3 regions of the Rhizobium laguerreae genome follow, and region 3 is predicted to be linked to each of the others. Evidence: predicted binding sites of a transcription regulator. Region 3 holds the regulator's gene; each other region holds the start of a gene.
The links. Region 3 encodes PhoB, which activates phosphate uptake and scavenging genes when phosphate is short. Its sites were predicted from a motif close to TGTCATNNANCTGTCAT; they were not measured.
Positions count from the first base shown of each region.

Region 1: a site for PhoB is predicted at 2,828-2,844, ahead of HFO71_RS02445 (BtaA family protein). Genes of this name have one in related genera too.
Region 2: a site for PhoB is predicted at 2,192-2,208, ahead of phnC (phosphonate ABC transporter ATP-binding protein). Genes of this name have one in related genera too.

Region 1 covers NZ_JAAXQT010000001.1:500,394-507,730, reverse strand. The annotation lists gene HFO71_RS02460 (LysE family translocator) at 1-158, shown strand, start outside; gene HFO71_RS02455 (lytic transglycosylase domain-containing protein) at 285-1,226, shown strand; gene HFO71_RS02450 (serine hydrolase domain-containing protein) at 1,277-2,695, opposite strand; gene HFO71_RS02445 (BtaA family protein) at 2,889-4,133, shown strand; gene HFO71_RS02440 (class I SAM-dependent methyltransferase) at 4,130-4,804, shown strand; gene HFO71_RS02435 (glycoside hydrolase family 25 protein) at 4,930-5,727, shown strand; gene HFO71_RS02430 (lytic murein transglycosylase) at 5,809-7,026, shown strand; gene HFO71_RS02425 (DMT family transporter) at 7,149-7,337, shown strand, end outside.
Region 2 covers NZ_JAAXQT010000006.1:271,893-279,229, reverse strand. The annotation lists gene phnE (phosphonate ABC transporter, permease protein PhnE) at 1-229, opposite strand, end outside; gene phnD (phosphonate ABC transporter substrate-binding protein) at 299-1,210, opposite strand; gene phnC (phosphonate ABC transporter ATP-binding protein) at 1,283-2,125, opposite strand; gene HFO71_RS20200 (DapH/DapD/GlmU-related protein) at 2,245-2,862, opposite strand; gene phnL (phosphonate C-P lyase system protein PhnL) at 2,859-3,566, opposite strand; gene phnK (phosphonate C-P lyase system protein PhnK) at 3,597-4,373, opposite strand; gene HFO71_RS20185 (alpha-D-ribose 1-methylphosphonate 5-phosphate C-P-lyase PhnJ) at 4,370-5,245, opposite strand; gene HFO71_RS20180 (carbon-phosphorus lyase complex subunit) at 5,242-6,348, opposite strand; gene phnH (phosphonate C-P lyase system protein PhnH) at 6,353-6,961, opposite strand; gene phnG (phosphonate C-P lyase system protein PhnG) at 6,961-7,337, opposite strand, start outside.
Region 3 covers NZ_JAAXQT010000002.1:123,380-130,716, reverse strand. The annotation lists gene apaG (Co2+/Mg2+ efflux protein ApaG) at 124-516, shown strand; gene HFO71_RS07520 (Hsp33 family molecular chaperone) at 875-1,867, opposite strand; gene argF (ornithine carbamoyltransferase) at 1,957-2,871, opposite strand; gene HFO71_RS07510 (aspartate aminotransferase family protein) at 2,920-4,119, opposite strand; gene HFO71_RS07505 (GcrA family cell cycle regulator) at 4,540-5,073, shown strand; gene phoB (phosphate regulon transcriptional regulator PhoB) at 5,396-6,079, opposite strand; gene phoU (phosphate signaling complex protein PhoU) at 6,213-6,926, opposite strand; gene pstB (phosphate ABC transporter ATP-binding protein PstB) at 6,971-7,337, opposite strand, start outside.

The DNA.
Region 1 (7,337 bases), on a different contig from region 3:
TGGCGATCCTCAACGCTTCCACCTATGCCTTTCTCGCCCATAGCGCGCGCGGCCTGATTCGCAAGGCGAGCATCCAGCGCGCCGTAAACCGAACCGGAGGCACTCTGCTGATCGCTGCAGGCGCCGTAACGGCCGGGTATCGCCGTATTGCAGCGTAGAAATATTCCGAAATATTCCGTGGTTGCCGGAATGTCACGAATAGGTTAATGGGGTCACCAGGGCTTAAGGCTTTTGGTAACTTTTATACGCTGCCGGGGGCGGCGCGATTTCACGAAAGTGGCGGAATGGTAGCGATCGGATTATCCGGCCTGAAACGCAGTCTTGTCGTCTCGACGATACTCTGCGGCGTGATGACGGGATGTACGAGCGTCGAATACACGTCCCAGGCCGAACTGACAGCCGCCCAGACCGTCGTGCCCATGCCGAAACCCGGCGAAGATGCAACACTCGCCGCGATCCCGACAGCCGAAGGCGCAGCCGGTCAGTCGGTTGCAGGCGCCACCATCCCGCAGACATCCCCCTCCCTGACCGCAACGGCGATGCCGACCGTGACAGCCTCCCAGACTGGCGATCTTACCATGCAGGCAGGCATGCAGCCGGCCGCCTATGCGCAGATCCCGCTGACGCCCGAGATGACGGCGATCCAGTCCGTCGTGCCGACGCCACGTCCGGGAACGCCGGCACAGCCGACGACGCAGCTTGCCTTTGCCGCGACACCGCAAAACAGCGCGCTTGCAGCACTTGCCGCAGTCGACACCACGCCGCGTGCCAGCATGGACTACGGTTTCGACGAATCCGGGCCGATCGATCCGCCGACCGCGCCCCCGATGTTCAGCGACGACGACAAAGACGATGCGCCGACCGTCGAGAAGAGCTTTGTCACCAAGCTCATCCAGAAATATTCGAAAATCTACGAAATTCCCGAGACCCTGCTCCATCGCGTCGTTCATCGCGAGAGCCGCTATAATGCGAAGGCCTACAACAAGCGCGGCTATTTCGGCCTCATGCAAATCAAGTACAACACCGCCAAGTCGATGGGCTATGACGGTGCCCCGGGCGGCCTTTTCGATGCCGAGACCAACATCAAATATGCGGCGAAATATCTGCGCGGCGCCTGGCTCGTGTCCGACAGTAAGGAAGACGACGCCGTGCGCCTCTACGCGCGCGGTTATTATTACGACGCCAAGCGCAAGGGCATGACCGACATCGCCCACGGTAACTACTGAAACCCGGCAATTGCTGAAACAGGGATGACGGGTGAAACGGTGGCCTATGGCTACGGCTGGGCTTGCCGTTGCGATCCGGCCTGCTGCTCCGGCGCTCCCGATTGCGGCAAAGCCGCCAGGATCGCCTTGAGAAGCGTCCGCGGCTGGTAGCCGAACCAGCTGGGCGTCAGTCCGAGCCGAACCACGACCAGATTGGCGGACGGCACGATCGCCATGCTCTGCCCGTCATGCCCCGTCAGCCAGAACGTATCCTCCGGCAGCCCAAACGCGGCGCTCGAGCCGCCGCCGGGGGCAAGCCAGGCCTGGCCCTGCGTATACCGGCCGTTCGAAGCAGCCGTCGGGGTGCGCATGGCGCCGACAAAACCCTCCGGCAATAGACGCTGGCCGTTCCACACGCCATCCTGCAGCAGGAACTGCCCGAAGCGCGCCCAGTCATGTGCAGTCGCATAAAGATAGGAGCTTCCGGCGAACGTGCCGCGCGCATCGAGTTCGAACACGGCGCTCGTCATGCCAAGCGGGGCAAACAACGCGTCGCGCGGATAGGAAAACGCCGCCTGAGCATTGCCGACCCTGTCCATCCAGATGCGCGACAAAAGCACCGCCGTGCCACTCGAATAGCGGAATCGCTTGCCGGGGGCCGCCTCCATCGGCGCATTGGCCGGCAGCGATACCATGTCGGGATCGAGATAGAGCATGCGCGTTACGTCGGCGACATCGCCATAGTTCTCGTTGAAGGCAAGGCCGCTTTCCATGCCAAGCAGGTCGGAAACCTTTATTTTGGCGCGAGCATCGTCCTTCCACTGCGCCAGCAGATGATCGTCGTCGAAGGAGATCTTGCCGTCGAGCATCAGGCGACCGAGGATCGCCGCATTCACGGTCTTCGTCATCGACCATCCGATCAGCGGCGTCTTCGCCGAGAATCCGGGGGCATAGGCCTCCGCGACGATGCGACCACCCCGCACTACCACGACCGCCCGCATGGCCGGGCCGGCAAGCCCGGCATCGGCCAGCACAGCGGCAACCTTCGTGTCGGGATCGCCGACGTCCTCGCCCTGCGGCCATAACGCAGGGTTCGTTTCCATCTTGGCCGGCGCGTCGAAGGGGACGGCATTCGCTGCCGCCTCGAAATCGCCATCCGGCACACTCGTGCAGCCAAGCCCACCGCGATAGAGCGCATAACTCGATGCAAACAGCCCCATGAAGCGAGCCGTCACTCGGCCATTGTCACGGTCGACACTGACGCGTACAAGCCGCAGCAGCGGGTTTCCCGGCGCCTGCACATCGTCCTCCAGCACGTCCTCGGCGTTGCGCCCGGCGATAAAGACGTTGGAACAGACAATCTTGGCGGCATAGCCGTCCCCGACACGCAGGAGCTCCGGCGGGCTGACGAACAACCAGGCGGCGCCGGCAACGACGAAAAGAACGAGAAGGAGAGCAAGCGCCTTCAAGACACGCAGGACAAATCGCATGGCATTCCTCCGAATGCCCGGAGAGAAGCAGGAATTCCGTTTGCCGGAAAGGGGGCGGCGCGAAGAAGATCCGTCGCCTCGATCACTTTCCGAGGAGCTTGATGTTTTCGAACGGCGCGCGCCCACAGCCCACGTCATCAAACTGTAGCAGTGGCGCGCTACACGCCCTGAACGCTAAAAAGGTGACAGACTCATGTCAGAATTTGCACCGGATGCCGGCTTCCGCAAGAACCGGAAACTCAAGGACGCCCTTCTCCGCCATAAGGCTTTTTCGAAGGATGGCTTTTCCGAGCGTCTCTTCGGCCTTCTCTTCTCCGGCCTCGTCTATCCGCAGATCTGGGAGGATCCGGATCTCGACATGCAGGCGATGGAGCTGAAGCCAAACCATCGCATCGTTACCATCGGCTCCGGCGGCTGCAACATGCTCGCCTATCTCTCCAAAGCGCCGGCCTCGATCGACGTCGTCGATCTCAACCCGCACCACATCGCGTTGAACCGTCTGAAGCTTGCCGCCTTCAAGCACCTTCCCGGCCATGCCGATCTCGTCCGCTTCCTGGCAATGCCGAACGAGAAGTCGAACAGCCGCGCCTACGACCAGCATCTCGCCGCCCGTCTCGATGAGGCGACCCGCAGCTACTGGAACGGCCGTAAGTTCGGCCGTCGCCGCGTCACAGTCTTCGACCGCAACATTTACGAAACGGGCCTGCTCGGTCGCTTCATCGGCGCCGCCCACCTTCTTGCCCGCCTGCATGGCGTCAAGCTGCACGAGATGACCAAGACCCGCTCAATCCGCGAGCAGCGCCAGTTCTTCGACGAGCAGATCGCGCCGCTCTTCGAAAAGCCGGTCGTGCGCTGGATCACCGGCCGCAAGAGCTCGCTCTTCGGCCTCGGCATTCCGCCGCAGCAATATGACGAACTTGCAAGCCTTGCCGCCGATCATTCGATCGCGCCAGTGCTGAAGCACCGCTTGGAAAAGCTCGCTTGTCATTTCCCGATGAGCGACAACTATTTTGCCTGGCAGGCCTTCGGCCGCCGCTACGGCACCGAAGAGGAAGGCCCGCTGCCGACCTATCTGAAGTCGGACCACTATCAGGTAATCCGCGCCAATGTCGATCGCGTCAACGTTCACCACGCAAGCTTCACCGAGCTTCTGGCCCGCGAGCCGGCCGCCTCACGCGACCGCTACATCCTACTCGACGCGCAGGACTGGATGACGGACGAGCAGTTGAACGACGTCTGGACGGAAATCACCCGCACGGCGCGCGAAGGCGCCCGCGTGATCTTCCGCACCGCCGCCGAAAAAAGCATCATCGAAGGCCGCCTGGCTCCGGCGATCCGCGACCAATGGGATTATTTCGAAGAGAAGTCGCGTGAACTGACTGCGCTCGATCGCTCGGCAATCTACGGCGGCTTCCACATTTACGGGAAGAAGGCGTGAGTAAGGTCGGCACCGAGACGGCAGGACAGAGCGATGAACATGCCAGCCTCATGGATGGCATGTACCGCTATCAGCGCCATATCTACGACCTGACCCGCAAATATTATCTTCTCGGCCGCGACAGCACGATCCGCAATCTCGACGTGCCCGAAGGCGGCACGCTGCTTGAAGTCGGCTGCGGCACGGGGCGCAACATGGCTTTCGCCCACAGACATTTCCCGACCGCCAAGCTGTTCGGCCTCGACATTTCCCAGGAGATGCTGATTTCGGCGCGCAAGACCTTTGCCACCAAGGCGACGATCCCGGAATTGCGCGTCGCCGACGCCACGGCGTTCACACCGCGCGAATTCGGCGTCAGCGGCTTCGATCGCATCCTGATTTCCTATGCCCTGTCGATGATCCCGGACTGGCAGCGCGCCGTTGATGCATCGATTGCCGCCCTCAATCCCGGCGGCCAGCTGCACATCGTCGATTTCGGCCAGCAGGAAGGCTTGCCGGGCTGGTTCCGGCGCATGCTGCAGTCCTGGCTTGCAAAATTCCACGTCACCCCGCGCCCCGATTTGCGCGAGGTCCTGGAAGCGCAAGCCCATGAAAACAACGCGACATTGTTGTTCGATACCGTCGGCGGCGGTTATGCCTGGCGGGCAGCTATTATCAGCAAGCGCTCATAATTCGCTTGAAACTAACCGATTTTTTACGTTGATATGGCGAATAGAGGGTTATCCTCGGCTGACTCGTCTTTTTCGAAGGTCAGGTTGTGGGGCAAAGAGATCATTCGAGCTACGACGGGACGCCCATGCGCCGGCTATTGTTATGCGTTTTGCCCTTGGCCGTCCTTTTGGCCGGCTGCAGTTCCTCGGGTTATGACTATCTCGAAACGGCGTCGATCAAGCCGAAGACGCGCTTCAAGGACACCGATCCCCAGGATTTCGGAGCAAAGCATCCGCAGCAGAATCCGGTGCACGGCATCGATATTTCCAAATGGCAGGGCGATATCGACTGGGGCACGGTGAAGAATTCCGGCGTCTCCTTCGCCTTTATCAAAGCCACCGAAGGCAAGGACAGGGTCGATCCGCGCTTCGACGAATACTGGCGAGAGGCTGGCGCCGCCGGCATCCCGCACGCTCCCTATCATTTCTACTATTTCTGCTCATCCGCCGATCAGCAGGCCGACTGGTTCATCCGCAACGTGCCGAAGGCGGCCATGCGGCTGCCGCCGGTGCTCGACGTCGAATGGAACGGCGAATCGAAGACCTGCCGCTACCGTCCCGACGCTGAAACGGTGCGCGCCGAAATGCAGCGTTTCATGGACCGGCTGGAGGCCTATTACGGCAAGCGCCCGATCATCTACACCTCGGTCGATTTCCACCGCGAAAATCTCGCCGGCTACTTCCAGGATTATCATTTCTGGGTCCGTTCGGTGGCAAAACACCCCGAGGTGACCTATTCCGACCGCCGCTGGGCCTTCTGGCAATATACCTCGACCGGTGTTATTCCCGGCATTAGTGGGCCGACCGACATCAATGTCTTTGGCGGCAGCACAAAGAACTGGAACAATTGGGTCGCCGCCGTTTCCAAGGATAGAAATTCTTAGTAACGTCTTGCGATGTTTCTTGCTTCCGTCACATTCGTCTGTGAAAGCGACGGAAATCTGTTTGATATAAGGACCGCATCCATGCACCGCTCGCTCGCAAGCCGCTCTGCACTCGCCCTTCTGTTTGCCTTCGCCCTCGCAGGCGGCGCGGCCGCCCAGCAGGCGCCGGGCGCAGCCCCGGCAGCGCCCTGTGGCGGCGATCTGTCCGCCTTCCTCGAAGGCGTCAAGAAAGATGCTGTCGCAGCCGGCGCCAGTGCGGCAGCCGCCGACGAGGCCTTCGCCGGCGCCGATATCGACCCCAAGGTCCTGAGCCGGGATCGCGCCCAAGGCGTCTTCAAGCAGACCTTCCTCGAATTCTCCCAACGCACCGTCAGCCAGGCCCGCCTCGATATCGGCCGCCAGAAGATGAAGCAATATGCCGACGTCTTTGCCCGCGCCGAGCAGGAATTCGGCGTGCCCCCGGGCGTCATCACCGCCTTCTGGGCGATGGAGACTGATTTCGGCGCCGTCCAGGGTGATTTCAACACCCGCAACGCCCTGGTGACGCTGTCGCATGATTGCCGCCGCCCGGAACTCTTCCGTCCGCAGCTGATCGCCCTCATCGAGATGGTCGAGCACGGCGACCTCGATCCCGCCACCAATACCGGCGCCTGGGCCGGAGAAATCGGCCAGGTACAGATGCTGCCGCGCGACATCATCGCCTATGGCATGGACGGCGACGGCGACGGTCATGTCCGCCTGAAACAGAGCAGCCCGGACGCCATCCTGACGGCGGCGAAATTCATCCAGCATCTCGGCTTCGAGCGCGGCCAACCCTGGCTGCAGGAGGTGACCCTGCCTGATAACCTGCCTTTTGAGAAATCCGGTCTTGGCGGCACGATGAAGGCCGCCGAATGGTTTGCACTCGGCGTCAAGCCGCGCGACGGCAATACCGCCTTCGGCAACCTAGAAGGAGACCTCGTGCTACCGCAGGGCCGCATGGGACCGGCCTTCATCGCCTATCCCAATTTCAAGATTTATCTCGAATGGAACAAGTCGTTCATCTACACGACCTCGGCCGCCTATTTCGGAACGCGCCTTTCGGGCGCCGAGCCGTACCTCAAGGGTGTGCCGGAACAGGGGCTTGCCAGCGACCAGATGAAGACGCTGCAGACCAAGCTGCAGTCGCTCGGCCATGATGTCGGCGAGATCGACGGCATCCTCGGCTCCGGCACGCGAGTCGCGATCCAGAAGGAACAGAAGCGCCTCGGCATGCCGGCCGACGGTTGGGCAACGCCTGCCCTTCTTAACGCCCTTTGATCCCTGCTAACATTGCACCGCCATCCGCTTCGCAAGAAACGGGTGGCGCGATCCGCCGCCTGCGCTAAAGCATGAAACCGAAAACCGTTTTCGGCAAAACGGCTTGCGGTGGAGGAATCGGCATGGACAGCAGAATGAATGCCTGGACCTGGGCTCTGCTGGTCCTGCTCGGCCTGATCTGGGGCGGCTCCTTCTTCTTTGCCCGCATTGCCGTCCAGCACGTGCCGCCGCTGACCCTGGTCTTCTTCAGGCTGCTGCTCGCGGCGCTGGCGCTGCATATCTATATCGCCGGCCGTTTCGATTTCTATGCG
Region 2 (7,337 bases), on a different contig from region 3:
GCACGAAGCTCTTCATGAAGTCGAAGAAATAGGGAAGGCGCTCGAAGAACTTGCCCGAGTTCGCGCCGTTGGCGAAGTCGAGCGAGGCGCAGAGGATGATCAGGAAGACCACGATTGAAACGACGGTATAGATCCGTCGCGTTCGAACCTGGCTCTGATAATGATCGAGGATGGTGCGGGAGCCCTCCTGCAATCCGCTCAGAGAGTCCGCGCCGGCCGAGTGCGCCATATATGGCTTCCTTCTTGGAAAACGGCGGCATCATCATGATGCCGCCGCAAGACTGTTCAGACTTGAGGATCAGCCGCCGATAACGGCCTTACGGGCATCGATGATCGTCTGGTAGAAGCTCTGGTCGACCGGCGCCCAGTCAACGTAGCCGCCGCCCGTGAACGATTCGAAGCAGCTCTTGTCTGTCTTCGGCAGTTCGGCGAAGTAGGCGGTAACCTTCTTCTGGAGGTCGGCAGGCAGCTTCTGGGAAACCATCAGCGGACCGTTCGGGATGAGCGGCGACTTCCAGACTTCGACGATATCGTCCATGTCGAGCAGGCCCTTGGTGACCATCTGGTGCAGGTTGCCGGAGGTGTAGCCCTGCGCCCAGTCGCCCTGACCGGAACCGAAGGTGGTACCGACATCGAACTTTTTGTCGAGAACGCCGAGAACGAGATTCTCGTGGCCGCCGCCGAAGCCGGTTTCAGCGAAGTACTGCTTGACTGGTGCGCCGGTGGCCTTCGGAAGGGCAACGTTAGGAACAAGGTAGCCGGAGGTAGAGTCCGGATCGGCGAAGCCGAGCTTCTTGCCCTTGGCGTCGGCAAGCGTCTTGATGCCGGAGTCCTTGCGGGCAACCATGATCGAGTAGTAGCCGGTCGAACCGTCTGCCTGCTTGGTAGTCAGAACCGGGGTGACGGCGTTCGGATCCTTGATATAGACCGCGGCGTAAGAGGCGGCGCCCATGACGGCGAGGTCAATCGTGCCACCAAGGAGACCCTGGATGACGCCGTTGTAGTTCGGCGACGGGAAGAGCTGAACTTCAGAAACGCCAGTGGCAGCGATCAGGCCGGGCTTGACGCATTCGGTGCGGCGAACCTGGTCGGCTTCGTTTTCACCGCCATCGAGACCGATGCGGAGGACCTTGACGTCCTGGGCAGCGGCATTGCCGGCGAGGGCGGCGACGGCGATGGTTGCCATCATGATCTTGCGGAATGCAGACATGGAAGTCTCCTTTTGTGACATGGTTTGTTTGTCAGTTATTTTTCCGACCGTTGTCCCGTCGGCCGGAAACGGTCAGTGCACGGCAGCGGCTTTGGCCACCCTGCCGGATGAGAGATCCGCGGCGCGCCGCTTGGATTCGAGGCTGGTCGAGGTCAGCGTTTCGTCGATGCCGGCGCCATCCTTGTCGGTCCCGTAGATTTCCTTCACCGCTTCGGCGGTCAGCTCCGAGGGCTGGCCGTCGAAGACGACGCGGCCGCCGGCCATGCCGACGATGCGCTCACAATAGTTGCGGGCGGTATCGAGCGTGTGAAGGTTGGTGATGACGGTGATGCCCTCGCGCTCGTTGATATCGCGTAGCGCATCCATGACGATCTTGGCATTCAGCGGATCGAGCGAGGCGATCGGCTCGTCGGCGAGAACCATTTTCGGGTTCTGCATCAGCGCGCGGGCGATTGCCACGCGCTGCTGCTGGCCACCGGAAAGCGTGCCGGCTGCCTGCAGCGCCGTCTGCTCGATGCCGAGGCGTTCGAGTGCCGCGATGGCATGCACGCGTTCCTCGCGGGTGAAGATGTTGAGCAGGCTCAGAAGCGTCGAGCGGTGGTTGAGGCGGCCGAGCATAACATTGGTGAGAACGTCGAGGCGCGGCACCAGGTTGAACTGCTGGAAGATCATCGCGCAGTCGCGCTGCCAGTTGCGCAACGCCTGGCCGCGAAGCCCGGAGACCTCGACGCCGGCGAAATGAACGGAGCCGGAGCTCGGCTCCTGAAGGCGGTTGATCATGCGCAGCAGCGTCGACTTGCCGGCGCCGGAGCGGCCGATGATGCCGACCATCTGGCCTTGGGGAATGGCGAGCGTGACGGAATCGACAGCGAGCTTTTTTCCGAAACGACGTGTGACATTCTTCAGCTCGAACATCATGCTCTTCCCTTGCAATCCATGCCTTGATCAGCATCGCATTAGTCCCGCTTGATGAACCTCGCATGTCATATTTGTGTAAGTCCTGTCACAATTCTTCGCCCCCTATATCGGGGGTTTTAACCGCCGTAGCGGGATAGGAAATCTTCCGCGTTCAGGTTGCGAAAATCCTCGAGCGCCTGGTGCAGTCGGGCATGCTCCCAATCCCACCAGGAAAGCCTGTCCATCCGTTCGCCGACCTCTCTTGGAAAGCGCTCTCGGATGAGCTTTGCCGGCACGCCGCCGACGATCGTATAGGGCGCGACGTCCTTCGAGACGACGGCGCCGGCTCCGATCACCGCGCCATTGCCGATGTTGACGCCCGGCAGAATGGTCGCCCCGTGGCCGATCCAGACATCGTTGCCGATCGTCACGCGGTTTGCGCGACGCCAGGCGAAGAAGTCCGTCTCCATGTCGCCGTCCGGCCAGTAGTCGGCGGCGCGATAGGTGAAATGATGCAGCGTCGCGCGCCAGGTCGGATGGTTGGTGGCGTTGATGCGCACAGCAGCGGCGATATTGACGAACTTGCCGATCGTCGCACACCAGACGGAGCCGTCCTGCATGATGTAGGAATAGTCGCCGAAGGTGGCCTCGCTGATGCGGCAGCGTTCGGAAACCTCGGTATAGCGCCCGAAGGTGGAATCGCTGACGGATGCCGTTTCGTGAAAGTAGGGCTCGATGCCCAGCTTGCGGCTCATGCAACGATCTTTCTGGGTGAAAACTGCTGGACGTCGAGAATGCGGTCGGCGACGGCTTCGCGCACTTCTTCGTCGTGGAAGATGCTGAGAAGGGCCACACCCGCCTTCTTCTTTTCCGCGATCATGCCGACGACGACGGCACGGTTCCTGGCATCGAGCGAGGCTGTGGGCTCGTCGAGAAGCAGGATCGTGTGCTCGGTGATGAAGCCGCGCGCGATATTGACGCGTTGCTGCTCGCCGCCGGAGAAGGTGGCGGGCGGAAGCTGCCAGAGCGTTTCCGGCAGGTTGAGTCTGGCAAGCAGGGCGCCCGCCTTTTCCCGTGCCGTGACGGCGTCCTCGCCGCGTGCCACCAGCGGTTCGGCAACCACGTCGATCGCCGCGACGCGCGGCACGGTGCGCAGGAACTGGCTGACATAACCGAGTGTATTGCGGCGGACGTTGAGCACGGTGCGCGGATCGGTGGAGGCGAGATCGACGATACGTCCGTCGTGGCGGATGAGGATCTGGCCGGTGTCGACGGCGTAATTGCCGTAGATCATCTTGAGCAGCGAGCTCTTGCCGATGCCCGATGGGCCACCGAGCACGACGCATTCGCCCGATGCGACGGAGAAGGCGACATCGGAGACGACAGGTAGCTCGATGCCGTCGCGCAGATGCATGGTGAAGCTCTTCGAGACTTCGGAAACGACGAGGGGCGTTGCCATTTTTTTCTTCCTTGGTTTCGAGCCGTGCGTTCAGACCTGCAGGATCGAGGAGACGAGCAGCTGCGTATAGGGTTCGCGCGGGTCGTCGAGCACGCGGTCGGTGAGCCCGTGTTCAATGACGTAGCCGTCCTTCATCACCATCATCCGGTGCGAGAGCAGGCGGGCGACGGCGAGATCGTGGGTGACGATGATGGCCGAGAGACCGAGATCGTTGACGAGGCCGCGCACGAGATCGAGCAGGCGCGCCTGCACCGAGACGTCGAGGCCGCCGGTCGGCTCGTCCATGAAGACGAGCCGCGGGCCGGTGACGAGGTTGCGGGCGATCTGCAGGCGCTGACGCATGCCGCCGGAAAAGGCCCGCGGCTGGTCGTCGATGCGGTCGGCGTCGATCTCGACGCGTTCGAGCCAGTCAATCGCTGAGGCGCGGATCTTGCCATAGTGCCGGTCGCCGATCGCCATCAGCCGTTCGCCGACATTGGCGCCGGCAGAGACGGTCATGCGCAGGCCGTCGGCCGGGTTCTGGTGCACGAAGCCCCAGTCGGTGCGCATTAGGAAACGCCGCTCGGCCTCGTTCATGCGATAGAGGTCGCGGTAGCTGCCGTCGCGCATGTGATATTCGACGCTGCCGGTGCTCGGCAGCAGCCGGGTGGAGAGGCAGTTGAGCAGCGTCGTCTTGCCGGAGCCGGATTCACCGACGATGGCGAGCACTTCGCCGGGCCAGAGTTCGAAGGAGACGTCGCGGCAGCCGATGCGGTTGCCGTAGAATTTCGAAACGTCATGGACTTTGAGAAGCGGGGTCTCGCTCATTCTGCAGCCTCCCGGGCCAGCATCTCGCCGGCATGTCCGTGTGCGCGGCGGTCTTCGCAATGATCGGTGTCGGAGCAGACGAACATGCGCCCGCCCTTGTCGTCGAGAACGACTTCGTCGAGATAGACATCCTCGGCGCCGCAAAGGGCGCAGGGCTTGTCGAAGCGCTGGATATCGAAGGGATAGTCCTCGAAATCCAGGCTGACGACGTCGGTATAGGGCGGAACCGCATAAATGCGCTTCTCGCGTCCGGCGCCGAAGAGCTGCAGCGCGTCCGACATATGCATCTTCGGATTGTCGAATTTCGGCGTCGGCGACGGGTCCATGACATAGCGGCCGTGGACCTTCACCGGATAGGCGTAAGTCCGCGAGATACGGCCGTTATGGGCGATGTCCTCGTAGAGCTTCACATGCATGAGGCCGTATTCTTCGAGCGCATGCATCTTGCGCGTTTCGGTCTCGCGCGGCTCGAGGAAGCGCAGCGGCTCGGGGATCGGCACCTGGTAGACGAGCACCTGTCCCACCCTAAGCTTTTCCTCGGGAATGCGGTGGCGCGTCTGGATGATCGTCGCATCCTTGGTATGCGTCGTCACCGCGACATTGGCGACCTTCTGGAAGAAGGCGCGGATGGAAACGGCGTTGGTCGTGTCGTCGGCGCCCTGGTCGATGACCTTCAGCACGTCATCCGGTCCGATGATCGAGGCCGTCACCTGCACGCCGCCGGTGCCCCAGCCATAGGGCATCGGCATTTCGCGCGAGGCGAAGGGCACCTGGTAACCCGGAATGGCGATCGCCTTCAGGATGGCGCGGCGGATCATCCGCTTGGTCTGTTCGTCGAGATAGGCGAAGTTGTAGCTGGCCAGATCGGTCATTCGGCGGCTTCCTTCATGTCTTCGCCACCGTTGCGGGCGGCTTCGAATTCGCGGCGCATGCGGCGGACGAGATCGAGTTCGGCCTGGAAGTCCACATAATGCGGAAGCTTCAGGTGCTCGACGAAGCCCGTCGCCTGGACGTTGTCGGAGTGCGAGATGACGAATTCCTCGTCCTGTGCCGGCGCGGTAATATCCTCGCCGAGCTCTTCGGCGCGAAGCGCCCGGTCGACCAGCGACATCGCCATCGCCTTGCGCTCACTCTGGCCGAAGACGAGGCCGTAGCCGCGGGTAAATTGCGGCGGCGCCTTGGCCGAACCCTTGAACTGGTTGACCATCTGGCATTCGGTGATCTGGATGGTGCCGAGCGAGACGGCAAAACCGAGTTCCGGCACGTCGAATTCCACCTCGACGTCGCCGATGCGGATTTCACCGGTGAAGGGGTGATTGCGGCCATAGCCGCGCTGGGTAGAATAACCGAGCGCCAGCAGGAAGCCCTCGTCGCCGCGGGCAAGCGCCTGCAGGCGGAGATCCCGGGTCATCGGGAATTCCATCGGCTCGCGGGTCAGGTCGCCGATCTTATGATCTTCCGGCATGTCGCCGTCAGCCTCGATCAGGCCTTCTTCGCCGAGGATTTCGGAGACGCGCATGACGCGGCCGGTCTCGGCGGCGCGCTGAGCGGGCGTCTCGACCGCCTCGTCCGAAAGCAGCGAGGGATCGAGCAGGCGGTGGGTATAGTCGAAGGTGGGCCCAAGAAGCTGGCCGCCCGGCAGATCCTTGTAGGTCGCCGAGATGCGGCGTTCGATCGTCATGTCAGCCGTGTCGAGCGGCTTTGAATAGCCGAAACGCGGCAGCGTCGTGCGGTAGGCGCGCAGCAGGAAAATCGCCTCGATCATGTCGCCGCGCGATTGGCGGATGGCAAGGGCTGCGAGCGTGCGGTCGAAAAGCGAGGCTTCGGCCATAACGCGGTCGACGGCGAGTGCCAGCTGCGCCACGATCTGTTCGATGCCGATCGCCGGCAGCGAACGGTCGCCGCGGCGGCGGTCGGCGAGCAGGCGATGGGCATTGGCGATGGCGGCCTCGCCACCCTTGACGGCAACATACATCAGCTCAGATCTCCGTTGCTGTGATCTTGGTGGTGCGCGGCAGGCAGAGGAAACGCTTGCCCGCCGTCAGCACGATGTCGACGCCGCGCGGAAAGAGTGCGCGGTTCTCGGTCCAGAGCCGCATGAAGGTCTCCGGCAGGCCGATTGGCGCGATCTCCGTCACGCTCTGGATGCCCGGACCCATCAGCGCCAGCCGGCGGCCACCCTCGAGTTCGGCGAGCTCGATGATGAGGGTCGTCGAGCGGTCGGGATATTCCTGCGTGCCGGATGCAAAGAGGCCGAAGGAGGAAAGCGCGGTGCCGGCCTCGGTGAAGGCAAAGCGCGCTTCGGCCTTTTCGGTGGTCAACGGCGCGCCGGTATGGAAGCCGAGCCACTCCGGCACGGCGGATCTCGCCAGTCCCTGGGAAAGCCAGACGGGCGTGTCGTGGTCGCAAAGCGTCAACGCGATCGTACCGGCGGCGATGCCGAGCGGGACCGGCGGAGCGACATCCGGCTGAACGGTCTGGATCGTGCCGGGGCGGGCCATGCCGTCCATCAGCATCTTGAAGCCGCTCTGGGCATGGAAGACCGGCTCGGCAAAACCGCCGGTCAGAGCTTCTGTCTTCAGGCCCATCAGTTATCTCCCCGCACCATGGTGAAGAAATCGACGCGGGTTGCCGCCGTCTCGTCCGCCTTGCGGCGTTCGGCTTCGGCGATCCGCTCAGTGATCGGTAAAAGCAGGGCCTGTTCGACGAAACCCTTCGTCGCTTCCTCCTGCCAGAGCGCGTCGAAGATCGCCGCAAGCCTGGCTTTTTCACGGTCGGTGCCGAGCGCCTGGGCATGGCCGACCACGCCCGAGTCGAGCCGCACCGTCGCCCGCGTCACGGTCACTTCTCCGAGATTGAAGGGAGCGCCGCCGCCGCCGATGCGTCCGCGCACCATCACCAGCCCGGTTTCCGGTCCGCGCACCGGATGGGCAACGGGCTTTTCCGGCAATGCATCAAAGACCG
Region 3 (7,337 bases):
TTAGGCTTAACGATCGAAAACCCCTCGGATCACAGCCATTTCAGCGATGATAATTGTTCCGTTTCTTGACGGACAGGGCCTCTTATAAGATACGGGTAACATATCTTGACTAAGGTGCAAGGCATGTATCGCGCCCTCACAAGAGAGATCGAAGTAGTCGTCGAGCCGTTCTATCTGGAGGAGCAATCCGATCCGGAAGACGATCGCTATGTCTGGGGTTACCGGATTGTCATCAGCAACAATTCCGGCATAGCCGTTCGGCTGGTCAATCGTTACTGGAACATCACCGACCAGAACGGCCAGGTGGACGAGGTGACTGGTCCCGGCGTCGTCGGCGAGCAGCCGCGGCTCAGGCCCGGCGACACCTACGAATATTCCTCTGGCTGCCCGCTCGACACGCCCTCAGGGCTGATGTTCGGCCATTACCAGATGGAAACGGACGACGGCGAGATGTTCGATGTCGACATCCCCGCCTTCTCGCTGGATTCGCCTGGGCTGCTGCGCGTGCTTAACTGAGGCGCATCAATTGAGACGTCATTTTCCGTCAGCGCCACGTTCCTGAGATCTTCGACGCCCGGGGCGAAGGGGCATGCCGCAACATCTCGACTCCCTCTTCTCCCCAGCGGGGGAAGGTGCCCGTAGGGCGGATGAGGGGGCCGGCGAAGCCGGTCTTTCCAACAACATCCATGCAGGTTTCGGCCGCGATGACACCGTCTCGACCATGTTCAGGGCGGCGGGGCACACGGCATTGCCGTCGGAGTGCCGGAATGGGTTTTATGTGAAGGATGTGCCGTGTGGCCCCCTCATCCGCCTGCCGGCACCTTCTCCCCGCTGGGGAGAAGGGACTTGGGGCAGCCATCAATGCAAACCGAGCCTATTCCGCCGGCTGAAGCTCGGCCGGCTCGAAGTGGTAGGTGGTCGAGCAGAATTCGCAGGTCACGGCGATTTCGCCATCTTCCTGGCTGGCCTCGATCTCCTCGGCCGAAAAGCCCTTGAGCACGCCCTTGATCTTGTCGCGCGAGCAGCTGCAGCGGTCGAAAACGGCGCGCGGTTCGTAGACGCGCACGCCGCGCTCGTGGAACAGGCGGAACAGCAGCCGCTCGGTGCCGACCAGCGGATCGGTCAGTTCATCGGCGTCGATGGTCTCGACCAGCGAACGGGCTTCGAGCCAGGCATCGTCCTCGCCATGCGGGCGGCTGCCGGTGTCGCCGTCGCCGCCGTGCAGATCCGGCTGGCGCATGCGCTCCGGCGCTTCCGGCAGGAACTGGGCGACGAGGCCGCCAGCCCGCCAACGATGGCGCGGCTTGCCGGCATCGTCGCGATCGAAGAGCTCGGCCGCGGCAAGACGGACGCGCGTCGGGATCTGTTCCGACTGGCGGAAATAGACGCCGGCAATTTCTTCCAGCGTAGTGCCGTCGAGCGCGACAATGCCTTGGTAGGGCTGGCTGAACTTGCCCTGGTCGATGGTGAAGGCGAGAATGCCTTTGCCGAGCAGTTGCTCCGGCTCGGTTTCGCCTGACTCGATCGCCTTGTTGAGCAGCGCCTGATCGAAACGGGCATAGGCGCGGACGTTTTCCGGCGTCGAGAAATCGGCGACGAGAAGATCGACCGGGCCGTCGCCCTTGGTCTGCACCGTGAACTTGCCGTCGAACTTCAGCGAGGTGCCGAGCAGCACCGTCAGCACGACGACTTCGGCAAGCAGCCGGGCAACGGGTGCGGGATAATGATGGCGCTCGAGGATCGCATCGAGCATAGGGCCGAGCTGGACGGCGCGGCCGCGCACATCCAGCCCCTCCACCTGGAAAGGGACGACATGGTCATCGCCGGCGAAATCGAACTGGCCGAGGGCGGCTGCAGCTTCTGCCATGGCTTTCACTCCTAGTTTCCGAGCGATGGGCCAGCGTGCCCTTCGCTCGCGCGGTCGCGAGTTTGTGACTCGCGACGTCCGATTATGGTTCAGATCGCGCCCAGGCACCAAGCAAGAATCGACTTCTGCGCATGAAGACGGTTTTCCGCCTCATCGAAGACTACGGATTGCGGACCGTCGATCACTTCGTCTGTCACTTCCTCACCGCGATGAGCGGGCAGGCAATGCATGAACAATGCATCATTGCCGGCTTTCGCCATCAAGGCCGCGTTGACCTGATAAGGCTGGAAGACATTGTGACCCCGGGCCCGATGTTCCTGATTCATGGAGACCCAGGTATCGGTCACCACGCAATCGACGCCGGCGACCGCACGGTCGGCATCATGGCAAAGCATGATTTCGGCGCCCTCATTGCGGGCCCAGTTCAGATAGTGATCCTTTGGCTCCGAGCCAAGGGGCACGGCCATGTTCATGCGATAGCCGAAACGCGCGGCACCCTCGACCAGCGAATGCAGCACATTGTTGCCGTCGCCGGTCCAGGCGATGGTCTTGCCCTTGATCGGGCCGCGATGCTCTTCGAAGGTCATGATATCGGCCATGATCTGGCAGGGATGGGTGTCATCCGTCAGCGCATTGATCACGGGCACGGTCGCATGCTGGGCAAGCTCCAGCAGCCTGGAATGCTCGGTGGTGCGGATCATGATCGCATCGACATAGCGCGACAGCACCTTGGCGGTGTCGCCGATCGTCTCGGCGCGGCCGAGCTGCATCTCGGTGCCGGACAGGAACAGCGTTTCGCCGCCGAGCTGGCGCATGCCGACGTCGAAGGAGACGCGGGTGCGCGTCGACGGCTTCTCGAAGATCATCGCCAGCATCTTGCCCGCGAGCGGCTTGTCGCCCGTGCCTGCCTTGAAGGCCTGCTTGCGGGTGAGCGCATCGTTCATGATCGTTCTGAGATCGGCGGATGTGACCGCCGAAAGATCGAGGAAGTGTTTAGGGCTCATATCGTCTACTTACCTGTACCTGTGCTGCGCCCGAAGGCGGCAATTTCTTCAAGCCGTCTTCTTAACCTTGGAAGCGCGGATCCTCTCGGCGGCGCGCTCGACGCGGGCAAGGCCCTCGCGGGCTTCCTCGGCGGTGACCACAAGCGGCGGAAGAAGGCGGATGACGTTGTCGCCGGCGGGCACGCCGAGCAGATGGGCGGCGCGGATCGCCTGCAGCAGTTCGGCTGAGGGAACGGCAGCCTTGATGCCGAGCAAAAGCCCCTCGCCGCGCACGTCTTCGATCACATCGGGATAACGATCCTTCAGCGAGGCGAGACCCTGGCGGAAGACGAGTGCTACGTCGCGCACCTGCTGGAGGAAGCCATCGGCAAGGATGATGTCGAGCACGGCGCTGCCGACGGCCATGGCAAGCGGATTGCCGCCATAGGTCGAGCCATGCGTGCCGGCCTTCATGCCGGAGGCGGCCTCTGATGTGGCAAGGCAGGCGCCGAGCGGGAAACCGCCGCCGATGCCCTTCGCGACAGCCATGATGTCGGGGGTGACGCCCGACCATTCATGAGCGAAGAGCTTGCCGGTGCGGCCGACGCCGGTCTGGACCTCGTCGAGAATCAGCAGCAGGCCGTTGTCGTCGCAGAGCTGGCGAAGCGCCTTCATGAACTCAGGCGTGGCGGGACGGACGCCGCCCTCGCCCTGCACGGGCTCGATGAGGATGCCAGCCGTCGCCTCGGTGATCGCGGCGCGGACCGCTTCGATGTCGCCGAAAGCCACCTGATCGAAACCTGGCGCCTTGGGGCCGAAGCCTTCGAGATATTTCTCCTGGCCGCCGGCGGCGATCGTCGCCAGCGTCCGTCCGTGGAAGGCGCCTTCGAAGGTGATGATATGGAAGCGCTCGGGATGGCCCTTGGAAAACTGATAGCGGCGCGCCGTCTTGATTGCGCATTCGAGCGCCTCGGCGCCTGAATTGGTGAAGAACACCTTGTCGGCGAAGGTGGCGTCCGTCAGGCGCTTTGCCAGACGCTCCTGGCCGGGGATCTCATAGATGTTCGACAGGTGCCAGACCTTGTCGGCCTGCTCCTTCAATGCGCCGACCACATGCGGATTGCTGTGGCCGACTGACGTGACGGCGACGCCGGCGCCGAAATCGAGATATCGCTCGCCGCTTTCGGTGATCAGCCACACGCCCTCGCCTCGCTCGAACCGCAGCGGGGCACGAGAATAGGTGTCATAAAGCGGCGCGGCTTCAGCCATGGCGCGATCTCCATCAAAGTTGCCGGGCAATGACTCCGGCTAAGGAAACCAGGCCCGAAAAATCAAAAATGCCGCCTTGCGGCGGCGAGTGGCACTATTTCCTTTTCGCGCTGCAATGTCAACAAAACGGCGCCCTTAGCGTATGCAGCAAGGGTGTACAGCGGCATTTTCAGTCATCAACAGGCATTATTGCAGAAATGACACGCAGGGGCAGCAAGTTGGGGAAAACTACGAATTCGATTCATCCGGATTCATGCGACTCTTGTCACGGAGTCAGCCTCACACTAGGTTAAAGATCAATTACTAGACTGCATGCGGCGGAACTAGTCACCAAAATTGATCAAGCGTTTCTTGTTTCGGAGCTCCCGGGACAACGGTGAGGGATTCTGCCATCACCAACGCAAAAGGTGGAGACAGGGCATGAACTGGACAGACGAGCGGGTCGAGAAACTCAAGAAGCTTTGGGCCGAAGGACTGAGCGCCAGCCAGATTGCTGCGCAGCTCGGTGGGGTCAGCAGAAACGCGGTCATCGGCAAAGTGCACCGGCTGTGCCTTCCCGGCCGTGCCAAGGCCGGCGGCACCAACACCGCGGCGCGAACGCCGAAGCGCAACACATCGGCGCCGCGCGCACCGAACTACGCCTCCCGGATCACGACCCGCACCGTCACCCGCCAGCAGGGCGCGACGATGCTGAAGGAAGAGATCGAGATCGAAACGATCGAGGAAATGGAATACGTGCCGAGGGGCAACGTGGTGGTGCCGATTTCGCGCCGCCTCGGCCTGACGGAACTGACCGAACGCACCTGCAAGTGGCCAGTCGGCGATCCGCTGAAGGACGACTTCCATTTCTGCGGCTGCGAATCCCCCGACAATTCGCCTTATTGCGGCTATCACCAGAAACTCGCCTACCAGCCGGTGAATGAACGCCGCCGGGCAGCGGCGCGGGCCAGCTGAACGAGCGAACATCGTTTAGAATGCAGAAAGCGGGCCGAGTGGCCCGTTTTTTTATGCGAGTGGATGGAAGCGCTTATTGCGGGATGGCTGCCCCTCACCCTAACTCTCTCCCCGTAAACGGGGCGAGGGGACGTGCCACAGGAGAGGTGGAGGACGGGGAACGGAGACGTCGCAGCGGGTCCCTTCGCCCCGCGAGCGGGGAGAAGGTGGCGGCAGCCGGATGAGGGGCGGTCTATCGCCGCGAACCGGACAGCAGCGGGACAAGCCCGAGCACGACGAAAAAATCGTCGGTCGACTCTGTCAGTAACCAGAACGGAAGCCCTCAGGCTTCCATCGAATAACCGGCGCCGCGGACGGTGCGGATGACGTCTTGCATGTTGGAGAAATTCAGCGCCTTGCGCAGACGGCCGACATGGACGTCGACGGTGCGCTCGTCGACATAGATATCGTGGCCCCAGACGCCATCGAGAAGCTGCGAGCGGGAGAACACCCGGCCCGGCGACGACATCAGGAATTCCAGCAGGCGGAATTCGGTGGGGCCGAGGCGGACTTCGCGGCTCTTGCGATGGACGCGATGGGTTTCGCGGTCGAGCTCGATATCGCCGCATTTCAGCACCGTCGACAGCACCTCGGGACGGGCGCGGCGCAGCATCGCCTTGACGCGGGCAACGAGTTCCGGGGTCGAGAAGGGCTTGACGACATAATCGTCGGCACCCGTCGACAATCCGCGGACGCGCTCGCTCTCCTCGCCGCGCGCCGTCAGCATGATAATCGGCAGGCGCTCGGTCTCGGGCCGCATGCGCAGGCGCCGGCAGAGCTCGATGCCGGAGACACCGGGCAGCATCCAATCGAGGATGAGAAGATCGGGCGTGCGCTCCTGAAGCCTCATCTCGGCTTCGTCGCCACGAAGGATGGTATCGACCTCGAAGCCTTCCGCTTCGAGATTGTAGCGAAGAAGCACGCTGAGGGCTTCCTCGTCTTCAACAACTGCAACTCTCGGGATCATGCGTGTCGGTCTCCTCGCGCATCATCCTTAAATCAGGGGTGATTTAAGCAATTCATCCTGCGCAAATTCAGAAATTGGCTGCGACCTCTTTGCGCGCCCGGACGGGCGCGCACGCAACTAACTATGCGGGCGGTTATTCCGTGACCGCGCCTACGGTGTTGGCGCTGTCGTCCTTCGGACGATCGCCTTCCGGCTGTGCGCCTGTCGTCATGTAAAAGATCGTCTCGGCGATGTTGGTGGCATGGTCGCCGATGCGCTCGATATTCTTGGCGCAGAAGAGAAGATGCGTGCAGCTGGTGATGTTGCGCGGATCCTCCATCATATAGGTCAGGAGTTCGCGAAACAGCGAGGTGTACATCGCGTCGATCTCGTTGTCGCGTTCACGGATCGCATTCGCCTTGTCGGCTGAACGATTGGTGTAGACATCGAGTACTTCCTTGAGCTGGACGAGCGCCAGCTCGGACAGATGCTCGAGGCCGCGGGCGAGCTTACGGGGAACGCCAGTGCTTTGGACGGCGATGACGCGCTTGGCGGTGTTCTTGCCGAGGTCGCCGACGCGTTCGAGATCGGCGGCGATGCGGATCGAACCCATGATTTCACGCAGGTCCGAGGCCATCGGCTGACGGCGGGCGATGGTGACGATCGCCTTGTCGCCGATTTCGCGTTCGGCGTGATCGAGGATCACATCGTCGGAGATGACCTTCTGCGCCAGTGCGGTATCGCCGTTGACGAGGGCGCGGACGGCTTCGCTGACCATCTGCTCGGCCAGGCCGCCCATTTCGGAAATCCGCCTGGACAGGAACTTCAAATCATCATCGTAGGCAGAAAAAATATGTGTCGATGCCATGGGGCTTTATCCTCGAATAACGGGAAGGCTTGGTGTCGCCAAAATCAACCGAAGCGACCCATGATGTAGTCCTGGGTGCGCGGATCGTCGGGATTGGTGAACATCTTGTCGGTGTCGTTCTCCTCGACGAGATTGCCGAGGTGGAACATTGCGGTGCGCTGCGAGACACGCGCGGCCTGCTGCATGGAGTGGGTGACGATGACGATCGTGTAGTTCTCGCGCAACTCGTGGATCAGTTCCTCGACCTTGGCGGTGGCGATCGGGTCGAGCGCCGAGCAGGGCTCGTCCATCAGGATGACTTCAGGGCTGACGGCGACGGCACGCGCAATGCAGAGGCGCTGCTGCTGACCGCCCGACAGGCCGGTGCCGGATTCGTGCACGCGGTCCTTGACCTCGTTCCAGAGGCCGGCG